One region of the Bartonella sp. HY328 genome, then DNA from elsewhere that is predicted to be linked to it. Evidence: predicted binding sites of a transcription regulator. Region 1 holds the regulator's gene; each other region holds the start of a gene.
The links. Region 1 encodes PhoB, which activates phosphate uptake and scavenging genes when phosphate is short. Its sites were predicted from a motif close to TGTCATNNANCTGTCAT; they were not measured.
Positions count from the first base shown of each region.

Region 2: the regulator PhoB is predicted to act here: its motif matches at 2,538-2,554, upstream of N5852_RS04435 (esterase-like activity of phytase family protein).
Region 3: the regulator PhoB is predicted to act here: its motif matches at 2,130-2,146, upstream of N5852_RS01425 (inorganic diphosphatase).

Region 1 is NZ_CP104883.1:594,405-598,679, forward strand. It holds gene pstB (phosphate ABC transporter ATP-binding protein PstB) at 1-596, shown strand, start outside; gene phoU (phosphate signaling complex protein PhoU) at 616-1,335, shown strand; gene phoB (phosphate regulon transcriptional regulator PhoB) at 1,603-2,286, shown strand; gene N5852_RS02465 (cell wall hydrolase) at 2,615-3,478, shown strand; gene N5852_RS02470 (VOC family protein) at 3,636-4,028, opposite strand; gene mgtA (magnesium-translocating P-type ATPase) at 4,160-4,275, opposite strand, start outside.
Region 2 is NZ_CP104883.1:1,065,451-1,069,725, reverse strand. It holds gene rsmH (16S rRNA (cytosine(1402)-N(4))-methyltransferase RsmH) at 1-622, opposite strand, end outside; gene N5852_RS04435 (esterase-like activity of phytase family protein) at 992-2,308, opposite strand; gene N5852_RS04430 (hypothetical protein) at 2,603-3,082, opposite strand; gene N5852_RS04425 (MFS transporter) at 3,272-4,275, shown strand, end outside.
Region 3 is NZ_CP104883.1:349,164-353,438, reverse strand. It holds gene N5852_RS01430 (MipA/OmpV family protein) at 534-1,280, shown strand; gene N5852_RS01425 (inorganic diphosphatase) at 1,470-2,084, opposite strand; gene nudC (NAD(+) diphosphatase) at 2,258-3,181, opposite strand; gene N5852_RS01415 (HIT domain-containing protein) at 3,504-3,929, opposite strand; RNA gene ffs (signal recognition particle sRNA small type) at 3,999-4,095, shown strand; gene N5852_RS01405 (DNA polymerase III subunit gamma/tau) at 4,261-4,275, shown strand, end outside.

The DNA.
Region 1 (4,275 bases):
ATACGATTGAAGGTGCGCGAGTAACGGGTCTTTTAACCCTTGATAATGAGGATATTTACGATCCAAGCATTGATGTTGTTGAACTACGTGCAAGGGTTGGTATGGTGTTCCAAAAACCAAACCCTTTTCCAAAATCCATTTATGAAAATGTGGCCTATGGCCCACGTATTCATGGTTTAGCGAAAAATGCAGCCGAGCTTGATGAAATCGTTGAAAAAAGTCTTATTAAAGCAGGGCTTTTTGGTGAAGTTAAAGATCGCTTAAAGGAAGCAGGAACAGGGCTATCTGGTGGTCAACAACAGCGCCTTTGCATAGCTCGCGCTATTGCCGTTAGCCCTGAAGTCATTTTGATGGATGAGCCATGCTCGGCGTTGGATCCGATTGCAACGGCGCGTATTGAAGAGCTCATTGACGATTTGCGCCAAAATTATACAATTGTTATTGTGACGCATTCCATGCAGCAGGCAGCACGTGTTTCGCAATTTACTGCAATGTTCCATTTGGGTGACTTGGTTGAGGTTGGTGAAACTGAGATGATGTTTACATCACCTAAGGAACAACGGACTCAAGATTATATTACGGGCCGTTTCGGCTGATTTATAAGGGATAAAGCTCATGCCTACGCATATTGTTCGCTCTTTCGATGAAGAATTGCAGTATTTAACCCAACGAATTGGCGAGATGGGTGGCTATGCGGAACGCATGGTGGAACGCTCGGTCGATGCTATTATTCGTGATGACTTAATGCTTGCTGATGAGGTTGTAGCAGAAGATCGTATTCTTGATGAAGCTGAACGCGAAATTGATGAACGTGCAGTAACAATCATTGCTAAACGCCAGCCAATGGCGATCGATTTGCGTGAAGTTGTTGGCGCTATCCGCATCGCAGCTGACTTAGAGCGCGTTGGTGACATGGCCAAGAATATTGGTAAGCGTGCTGCAGCCATTTCTGAAAATCGTCAGCCAACTTCGTTTTATCGTGGTCTCGAAAACTTTGCGTCTCTGGCTGTAAACCAGCTGAAAGAAGTCCTTGATGCCTACTCAATGCGCTCGCTTGAGCGCATTGATATTGTGCGCAAGAAAGACGAGGAACTGGATGCTATCTATACATCCTTGTTCCGTGAATTATTGACCTATATGATGGAAGATCCGCGCAATATCACGGCTTGTACGCATTTATTATTCTGTGCCAAGAATATTGAGCGCATTGGCGACCATGCAACTAATATTGCTGAAACCGTACATTATATTATTAGTGGTAATTATCCAAGTAGTGAGCGACATCGGGAAGATTTAACCCACACTTTGGTGACGGAAGAATTGGACCATAAATAAGACTTTGGTTTGAGGGAGGGGATCTCCCCCAATTAAGAATTAAGGGTGACAATTCAATATATCAGCTTGTTAAAAATATTTGCATGAATATTCACCCTTGATAGGCCGAAATGATTAGATTTTTTAGACGTGATAACCATGGGGTGATCACGAACAATGGTGCTATGGCATGTCACAGCATATTTGCCTGTGATAAATTATATTTGGCATAGGATTATTGGACGTTTGATTAACCACTCATGGTTTTTTGTGAGGGACGTAGAAAATATGGCACGAGTACCAGAAGTTGCAGTTGTTGAAGATGAGGATGCACTAACAATATTGTTGCGTTATAATCTTGAGGCTGAGGGCTATAAGGTGCGGGTCATTATGCGGGGTGATGATGCGGAGTTTGAGTTGGAGGAAAACCGACCTGACCTTGTTTTATTGGATTGGATGCTACCGGGCCTATCAGGCATAGAATTATGCCGCCGCTTGCGCCAGCGCGATTCCACTGCCCATTTACCGATTATCATGTTGACGGCGCGTGGTGAAGAAAATGAGCGTATACGCGGTTTATCTGTTGGTGCCGATGATTATGTCACCAAGCCTTTTTCAATTCCCGAATTGATGGCACGTGTTAAGGCACTCTTGCGCCGTGTTAATCCAAGTACTTTGGCCCATGTTTTATCGAATAATGACTTAACTCTTGATCGGCAACAACACCGTGTTTTCTACAAGGATGTTGAAGTAAAGCTTGGGCCGACTGAATTTCGCTTGCTTGAGTTTTTTATGATGGCTCCGGGCCGCGTTTTCACTCGTACCCAATTATTAGATGCGGTATGGGGCAATGATAATTTTGTTGATGACCGTACGGTTGATGTTCATATTCGCCGCTTGCGTAAAGCAATTAATATTGGTGAAAAAGATCTTATTCGCACAGTGCGTGGTACTGGCTATTCATTTGGATAATAGTTTAGGAAGCAGATTTGATGCGTTAAAACTGTAAAATTTGTTTTAGAATTCGATTAAATTTGTGGATGTTAACTCTTTCTTAAACATAAGAACATGTTTTAGTGTTGGTTTTGCAGCACAGTGCTGTCATTAACTTTTATTTAGGAACATAAGGCCAAAATTGCGTATAAAGCGATTATATTGCGCTGATTTGGTGGTTTTTGTGACAAAATTGCCAATTTGCCTTTTTTTCGCCATATATATTACGATTGTGTAATCCGGCGCTATGCCTTGGATAAATTAAAGAGTGAGAAGTCTATTGCGGTTTTCAATTAAAGCGAAATGGATGGCACTGGTTGGAGTATTGCTTGCTCCGCTTGTTGTTACAGGTTGTTCCAATAGTGGTAAGAGTATTGCAAGCCTTGGTGGTGAAAAGACCTATTCTTACCCATTAAGTGAGCGCACTTGCTTAGAGCGTGCAATGTTCTTTGAGGCGAACCGTTCTAGCCGCGAAGGTATGATTGCTGTTGGTACTGTGGTTATGAACCGCGTTAATTCAAGTCATTACCCTAAGACAATTTGTGGTGTGGTTGGCCAACCCAAGCAATTTGCACCAGGTGTATTAACCCGCCCCATGAATTCCAAGGCTATGCCTGATGTTCAAGCTGCTGCAGATGCAGTATTGCGCGGCGAACGTCACCCAAAATTGAAGAATGCTATGTTCTTTCATACTGCTGGTCTTAAATTCCCTTATCGCAACATGCATTACACTTTGGTTGCTGGTGGCAATGCGTTTTACGAAAAACGTGGCCGCGATGGCAATTTGCAGCTTGCAGTTAATGATCAACCTTATAATGTTGCCTTGGCCTTTGCTCAAGAAAAGAGTGGTGCGGCACCGAAATTTGACCGCGTTATCCGTCAGGAAGCTGAAACACGCAGTGAAGCAATTTCAGTTGCACAAAATATTGAAACAGCTAAGCCGGTTACTATGCAGCAAGTTGCTATGCGTGAAGCTGCACCAACCATTAATCAATTACAAACTCCTGCAGTCCATAATGATGCAGTTGCAGCAATGATTGAGCATGTTCCTGTGCCAGTACCATCACCGCGTGCCGAGCATGAGGAAACTGTGGCTCTTGGCTATGCAATTCCTGAAGCCCGTCATGCTGATGTCATCGGTGCGATGCTATTACGGCAGCAAAACCAATAGACTTAAAGCATAATCGTAATTTATTTTTAAAAGGGCGCTTTAAGCGCCCTTTTATGTTTTCTTTTGATTTTATATGAAATCATTAAAAACTCTAGAAAATGCCAACATGGTAATTTTGGGCATCATTATTTTTCGACTTGATAGCTATAATGGGTTTTTATAATGGTTGGTCTTCGCTTTGGCAGACCGATAGAACATAACCATTACAATCTTCAAAATCGGCAGATAAACCGCCTGGAACTGGCGAAACACCATTAATAATAGTAATGCCTGCCTGCTCCAAGCCATCGACAATCTTATTAATCCCACCATTGGGTAAGTTAAAAACCGTAACCGGAAAAGTCGAGCCTTCAACTTCACCTTCAAAGAAAACCAGCTCAACGCCGTCATTTTGATTAATAATTAAAAAGACTTCGTCTTCATCTGTAAAGCGGGTGACTTTTAGCCCCAAAATATCTTCATAAAATTTTTGTGTTTCATCAAGATCATTGGCTAAAAATATCAAATTGCAAACTTTACTATCTTTCAAAAATTGTGGTTTATGGCTCATGATTGATCCCCTCTAAAAATGCTTATTGTCATAATATATAAAAAGAGCGTTACATCTATATGTCAAATAAAAAATGCCCTGCATTGGTTAATGCAGGGCATTTCTTTTTAAAGGTTAGCGAAAGCTCGATTTTAGAACCATTGACCGAATTTGCGGATATAAAATACCTTCATACCTTGTGCAACACAGCAATAGGCAAACAATGTCGCAACAAGCCAAGGGAAGTAGCTCCATGGTAATGGAACAA
Region 2 (4,275 bases), 470 kb from region 1:
TGACATAAATGCGAAGGGCTTGAAAAACGCGCGTCGCTGGATGAATGGCATTGGGCTTACGACCAATAGTTGCTTCAATTGCCTTAGCCAAATCACTCGTGCGGGTAAAAGGTGTTGTTTCGCGGCGCGCCTCAATCATACGGGCAATACGCCCTGCATGGCGCTCTTCGCCCAAAAAACCAAAAATGCGCGCAAGATCACCTGCTTTTAAGCGGTTGACCACATCGGCAGCACTCACGCCTTTTTGTGACATACGCATATCAAGGGGGCCATCTTTTTGAAAAGAAAATCCGCGCTCTGCTTCATCGATTTGCATAGATGACACACCAATATCAAGGACGACTGCGTCAACCTTTTCATCAATGACTTGCGCCATATTCGAAAAAGCTGTTTCAATTAAAGTGAGCCGGCCCTTATATTGATCTAGCAATGGCTTTGCACCAGCAATGGCATTAGGATCACGGTCAAGAGCAATTACATGAGCGCCTTTTTCCAAAAAGCCACGCGAATAACCGCCTGCTCCAAAGGTTCCATCGACAATAATTGCCCCATCAAGCGGCTCAACACTGTCACAAACTTCCCCGAGCATTACAGGTATATGGCGCTCATAACCTTCAGTCATCTTTTGCCTTCATCGCTTTTCAAAATCAAACAGCCAAGAAAAACCAAGCCACCAAGCCAGTTGATTGGTTTATACCAAGCTGATTTGGTTGCATTTTGCGCCATTATGCTTAACGAATTATTAGAAAGACCATGAAAAACATTAATTTTTCATAATTAATTGGCCAGTTCTGTTTTCATATCGCGATGTGACACAAAACGCTTTGTCTTACTTGCGTTACGATTTACAAATTATCAATAAAACCTAAAGATTGTGTGAAGTTGCACTAAGGCCGTCATAGAATTATTGAAGGCAGAAAAAAATGCTTTGCCAACGTAATTGGCAAAGCACAAGAATTTAAATTATTTTTGTATTATTTGGGTTTATGGATTATTTGGCTGCGAGAAAATCCTTAACATCCAGCAAGATAAATTCATTATCATCTGCTTTGCCAAATTGCCGGCCGGTAGAAAATGGATAATTATTGTCATTGGCAATAATGATAGTGCTATCATCAATCATATCGACATTTTCAATAGTGACGAATGGGAAGTTTAAAACACCGTCAACGACACCAGTTCGACCTTTTTTGTTCGGATCTTTAATATCCATCAAATCAATATATCCGATTTTTTTAACCACTCCCTCTTTATCGAGCTGATTAATATCAACCAAATAAACTCGCTTAAATGCAGCTGGCTTTTCGTTTCGGCTATCACGCGGATCGCCTTCAAAGCTATCACGTTCAATAATAAGTCCACGATTTTCATCGATCATATTAAAGTCACCAATCGCATGAGTGGCATCTTCAAGCGGATAATAGCGAATTTTATCTGACCATTTACTGGAGTTTGGATCAAATTCAAACATACGTAATACTGTATGGCCGCTTTTTTGTTCAAACTCTTTACTCTCTTCAAGATAAAATGGCTTTTCAAGCAATGGATAGAGCGTCTTATTATCCACGCTCAGTGCCATGCCCTCATATCCACCAGAGCGGCCAGTATTAATACCCTTAATAGCATCGCCTTGCGGGGCAACTTTAACGAATGGATTATCGGGGGATTTATGCTCAACGCCGCCAACTTCGGTGGCAAAAACATCGAGAACAACACCATTTTTATCTAATTTGATAAGATATGGACCAAATTCTTCACCAATCCAGAATGTATCACCAATATATTGAATGGATTCGGGATCAAAATCAGCACCAGTCAAATAACGCTCGCTGGTATTTTCGTTGGTAATTGGAAATGGCACAACCCGATTAGGATCTTTTAAAAAGATCGTTTTTTCAACTGCTGGGCGCCCTTGTTGCCAATCAATTTTGATAAAATGGAACATAAGCATAGCGTCACTTGAATTTGCACGTGTGCCAAAACCATTATCGGTTAGCACCAAGAAACGATTATCGCCCAATGCGCGAATACCTGAAAAGCCTTGTATCGCCTGCCCTGCAAAGGGAACAGCTAAACCACTTGCTGGTACTATATCACTGTTTAGAACTTCATTACGGCTGCCATTAATAAAACGCCCAGCAGCATTAAGCGCGCGCGGTGCATTGACAGGTGGCACTGTAAAGGTTTGAGCTGGCAAAATTGCATGTTCTTTTAACACCGCATCAAATTTTACAGCCTCCGATTGCGCGCTAGTAATAGCAACAACAGAACATGCCAAAACCAATGACCACTTTTTTAAAAATTGCATAATAACTCCACTTTAATAGACAAGTAAACAATAGCCAATATTGCTTGTGTTTAGAGCTTTCCGGCAAAGGAGCATAAAAACAAACCCATTGAACTGCTTTTTCGTTTTCTTGAGAATAAAGTTGGCTGGTCTAAAAACCTTAGATAAAGCAAAACACATTGCTATGCTTAACCAAACCACTCCACTCAAAATAACATTTATGTGAACATGGAGGGTTTAAGTGCCTTTGATTACAGTGTTATGACACTAAAAAAAAGATAAAGGTAAAAAACAGATTTTTAATTTAAACCTTTGCTATTTTAACCAGCAACGGGTTTGCCTATTGTGGTATTCGCACTTTATATTGCCAAGCTGATCTATCATATCCAACTGGATTTTATGATTAAGTTCATAAGGATAGCTGGCTGCATAGATTTTATTGGGATAGAAATCATCGATTATTTTATAAATCCTGTTAAAATTGAGACTATCCTTTGCAATTATACTAAGCGCACATAGGCTTGCAAATGAATTGCCGCCTAAAAATCTGTTACTGTTTTTATCTGACGTAATATTTGCAACAAGAACGGGAAGAACACCATCACCCATTTTTCCCAAACTTGCTAATTTTTCTGTAACTTCAAAATCCACTTTAGAAGGAGCTGCCATCTTATCGGTAGTGCAGCTACTAAAGCTATTTGGAATAGCATCAAAGAGCTTATTAACATTTGCTTCAATAGTATTATTTTCAGCAAAGCTTGGCACAATCAAACATTGTTGTGCAATAACTATCATGAGTATTTTTCTAAATAGACTTTGCCTAAAATAGCGCATTACCCGCCCAAAGATTTTGAATAGATTTAATCTCTTATATAAATGTCTTTAAATAGCTAGGGTTAGAACCTATTAATCACAAAATGTTATTTTGATTTCTGTCGAAATTATGTCTTTGATGCAAAAAAGCAAAACAAGATGATGAGTAAGATGCAAAAAATAGAAAATATCAATCATTCTACCACCATTCACAATGTCGATGATGGTGTATTACCGGCGACAAAAGCTTTTCATCGCATAAGTCTTGCCATGTTTTTTGCTGGCTTTGTCACCTTTTCCCTGCTTTATTGTGTACAACCTTTATTACCATCCTTTGCTAGTCACTTTCATGTAACGCCAGCGGAAAGCTCGCTTGCTTTATCGCTGTCAACCGGATTTTTGGCTTTTTCCATTTTACTATCCAGTGCTTTTTCAGAAGCTCTAGGGCGGCGTGGTCTTATGGCGTGTTCTATGCTTGGAGCCGCGCTTTGTAATCTAGCTGCTGCCTTTGCCCCAAGCTGGCATTGGTTACTTGTAGCACGCGCTTTAGAAGGCATCATGCTTGGTGGCGTTCCTGCCGTTGCCATGGCCTATTTAGCAGAAGAAATTTCGCCCAAAGGTCTTGGAAAAATTATGGGCCTATATGTTGGTGGTACCGCTTTTGGTGGCATGATGGGTCGTGTTGGCATGGGTATTTTGATTGAATGGTTTGATTGGCATGGGGCGCTTGCAATTATCGGTGTTGTTGATCTTATTGCCGCGATAATTTTTTATCTGCTTTTACCCAAGCCGCACCATTTTATTCGCCACAAGGGATTTGATGTGCGCCATCATATTCATGCTTGGTTTGGTCATATTGGCTCAATGCGACTATTATTGATTTTTTGCTACATATTTTTAATTTTTGGTGTTTTTGTTGCCATTTTAAATTATGCCAATTTTCGTTTATCCGCACCGCCATTTAACCTTAGCCCTACGCAGATAGGTTTTGTCTTTTTAAGTTTTATCGCTGGTATGATTGTGTCACCCATCGCAGGTAGTCTTACCGAGAAATATCAACGCAGTAATTTGCTTATTGCAGCAGTTTTGATATTATTCTTAGGGCTTATTTGTACCTTAAGCACATCTTTAATATGGTTTATAACCGGCATTACATTAATAACTATTGGCTTTTT
Region 3 (4,275 bases), 250 kb from region 1:
CTTAATTACATTGTGGAGAATTATAAAAATTACATAATTATCAGATGGTTAGTTTTTTTAAAAATCCATTGGTCGCGCAAAAATTGAATAAGGAATACTTACAAACTGATGTTGCCGTTGCTTATTTATAATTTGGTTTGTTGCGTAGCTTGAAAAATAATTTTAACCCCTTGGAAACCATAAAATAAAAGAAAACACTTTTCGGCTTAAAATATGAAACTTGATTTCATTATTTAAATCAAATTTTACACTTATTGCCGACAATGATGGTGTTTTCTTTTTGACTTTCAGGTAATATGGTTAATCTTGACCACCGGAATCGTGAAAACAAGGCGGGGTTTATATTGGAGTTTTATAACGTGTTTTTAGGTCATCACTTACGAAGCGGCACAAAAAAAATAATTACTGCTGCACTTTTATCAGCCGCATCATTTGCCGCGCTACCCGCTATGGCTGCCGATTATAATAGCGGCAATAGTTACAATAATAACGGCTATAGTAATAATAGCAGTGGCTATAATGATGGCATTGCTATGCCGCAAGAAAAAGCACATTTTTGGTCTGGTAACTGGTCCCTTACCTTAGGTGGTTCGGCTTATAGTGCCCCCAGCTATGAAGGTGATTCTAAGAACGAATTTAAATTTGCGCCGATTTTTTCAATTGGCCGCACCGGTTCTGAGGCGCGCTTTTCCTCACGTAATGATAATCCTTCCTTTGGTCTCATTTCTTCGGGTCCATTTAATGCTGGTATTGTTGGTAAGATTATTTGGCAGCGTGATGGCGGCACATCGGATGATCTAAAGGGTATGAAACGTGTTAAACTCGGCGGTGAAGCAGGTCTTTTCGCTGAGCTTTATCCTGTTGATTGGATGCGCGCGCGTGTTGAAGTGCGCCACGGTATTCGCTCTCACCAAGGGGTTGTTGCTGATATCGCCGTTGATGCTTTCCACGATGTTACGCCAACCGTTCGCGTTTCAGCCGGCCCAAGAATGTTTGTTGCTTCAAAAGATTATTATGAAGCGTTTTATGGTGTAGATGAAATTCGCGCACCATTAACCGGCCTCAAGCCTTATAATCCAAAAGGCGGCATTGGCTCAGTTGGTGCTGGCGGTGCGGTGACTTGGAAAACCACTGACAAGATCACCACCAGTCTTTTTGCTGAATATGATCGTTTAACCGGTCCTGCGGCCGATTCTAGCCTTGTTAAGCAGCGCGGCTCTAAAAACCAATTCACCGTTGGTGTATCAGGTAGCTACCGTTTTGACTTCACTCTTGATTAAGAGTTAAACATTAATGCATAAATAAAGCGCTTGTGTTTGTTTCACATAAGCGCTTTTTATTTTTTCCTATAGTTTGCTATTGCTAAGCTTAGAGCGTTTTCCGAAAAGTGTGAAGCGGTTTTTGGATAAAAACGCGGTGTAAACAATGGATTAGAGCGCCGATCTGATTCAATCAGATCGAAATGCGCTCTAATGCGCGGTATTTTTTTCCTTGTAGGCATCGACAGCGGTTTTAATCGCTATACGAGCCGCAGCCGCATCCTCAAAGCCATTTAACTCAACTTTTTTACGCCCTTCGGGTAAATTCTTGTAAATGGCGAAAAATTGCTCAAGCCGTAAAACTTCAATTTCTGGTAAGTCTTTAAGCTCTTTTATAGTGTCATAGGTTGGATCAATTTTTGATGTTGGCACCGCAACGATCTTATCATCAGTTTCGCCGCCATCAATCATTTTTAACATGCCTATCGGGCGTACTTTAATGGCTGCACCTGGCATAATTGGGCTGCGAGTATAAACAATGACGTCAAGAGGATCACCATCACCAGCAAGACTGCTTGGCACTGAACCATAATTGGCAGGATAAACCACAGGCATAGATTGGAAGCGGTCAACAAAAATAAGCCCGCTTTCCTTATCAATTTCATATTTTACATTACTGCCCTGCGGTATTTCAATAACAGCGACAAATTCGTCTGGAACCTTGTCACTTTGCGGTAAGTGATCAAGATGCACTTGTGCAAAAGCAGATAAAGCAGACATAGAAACCAGCGCCCCAATTGCGCAAATACGAAAAATTTTTAACATAACGACCTCGTCATTCTAAATACCATTAAGTGTTATCGTCATGACATTGCAGTTTCATGACAAAACACAGGCGCGATAGAACAAGCGTTAAATTAGGGGCAGCCCCTAATTCGTTAGGTGTCTTAATAAACCAAGCATCTTAAATCTTTACGTATCTGCTGTCGATAGGGCCTCTAAACTTTACCTTTAGTAAATTTATGTAACCAACGGCGAATAAGGTAACTGGCAATGGAGCCTATAGGTGGCAAGTTAAAACCTTGCGGATGTTTTTCAAGTAGCATGCTATTTACTTCTGCACGATCAAACCATTGAGCCGAGGCTATTTCACTATCATCAATGAAAATATCATCATTAAGGGCATCAGCAAAACTGCCAAGCATTAAGGCTTGCGGAAAAGGCCATGGCTGGCTTGCAATATAGGTAACCTCACCGATTTTAACCCGCACTTCTTCAAATACTTCTCGCCGCACGGCTGCTTCAAAGGTTTCGCCCTGCTCAACAAAACCAGCTAAGCAAGAATAACGCTTTTCGGTGAAATTATGATTATGGGCTAAAAGACATTTATCCCGGCGCGTTACCAACATAATTGCAATAGGGTCAACACGTGGGAAATGCTCAGCACCGCAGCTACTACAACTACGCCGATTGCCACCGCCGCGCATCACCGTTTCACCACCACAGCGCGCGCAAAAACCATTATTATCATGCCAATTTAATAAGGATGAGGCTTGCGCCAAAGCACCAACGAAAGGTGCCGCAATTTTTGTATCCGCATAAAGACCACGTAAATTACTGGCAATAAACGGCTCGGTTAAATCATCAATCTGGATATCACTATGGGCAGCAAGAACCGAACGGCCACGATATTGTCCAAGATAAACGGCACTTTTCCAATCGGGATCAAATTGCTGGACTTCGTCAAGAGCAAGTAATGGCGTATCTTCCTTTTGTACGACAAGACCATTTACAAACAATATTATTAAGCTTTCGGCAGTTTTTAGCGCAAGCTCCACACAATCATCGCTGCGCTTTTCAGAATCGCGGATAATTGGATTACCAGTAAAAGCAATATTTGAAAAAGAAATTGGTGCTGGCATATCATTCCCCCGAAAACTGCAATATTACAAATAAAAGAATGCCTTGACGTCTACAGGCTAAACTAAATAAGCCTATTTGATCCTAAGCACAGATGAACAGAATTTACAGAACAAAGCATCTTGTGTTTGCTCGTTCTATTCTACATATGTCAGCATTTAAAAATTTCATCAGCAAAGACAAACTTTTTAAAATGATCGATATTTAAAAGCTATTAAATAGGTTAATCGGGTTTTCTAAAAATAGATTAACCTCCTGTAAAATCTACTTAAAATCATATAATTTTTGCCTTTTTTAGCTTTACCGTAACTTTATTTTTCTTTTTTAATTAAGCTCATCATTCCCTAAAGCATGTTTGATTTTATCCATTATAGTAAAGGCAGCCTCATCATCATAAGCTGTTTTTCCTGCAACGCCCCAAACTGGCCCTGGCCAATTTGCATCATTTTCACAGCGTGCAATAATGTGAATATGCAATTGCCGCACCATATTACCAAGCGCACCAGTATTAATTTTTGTATTGGGAAAAATTTTATGCAAAGCTTGCGATACACTCATTATTTCTGCAAAAATTGCGCTTTGGCTTTGCGCATCCAGCATATGCAATTCCACAGCATTAGCGATTCTTGGAATAAGAACCAACCATGGCCAACGGCTATCATCTAGCAGGCGTAAATCGCAAATATTCATGGAACAGATCAGTTTTGTGTCGTTTTCTAAGCGATTATCAAGAGAAAATTGACTATTCATTGTATTTTCTTACCATTTTTTAAAAATCAATACTTGCTTTTTGCGCTTAAATTGACGATATGACAAGTGGGAAGCTGGTGGTGGACGAACCACTCGCCAATCGGGTCAGGTCCGGAAGGAAGCAGCCCTAACGAATCTGGGTCGGGTCACCGAGCCAGTTTCCCACCTGTTTTAAGCTTTGCAGCTCATCATTTACCATATTGGATTTGGATATTTCGGCTGTGTAAATCGCAATTTTTTTGCAAATAAATAAATTGCAAAGCTGTTGGCAAAATGCCATAAATCTAGAAATATTTTAGCCAACCTTTTTTCAGATATTTGGATTGATAGCATGGACAATAATACG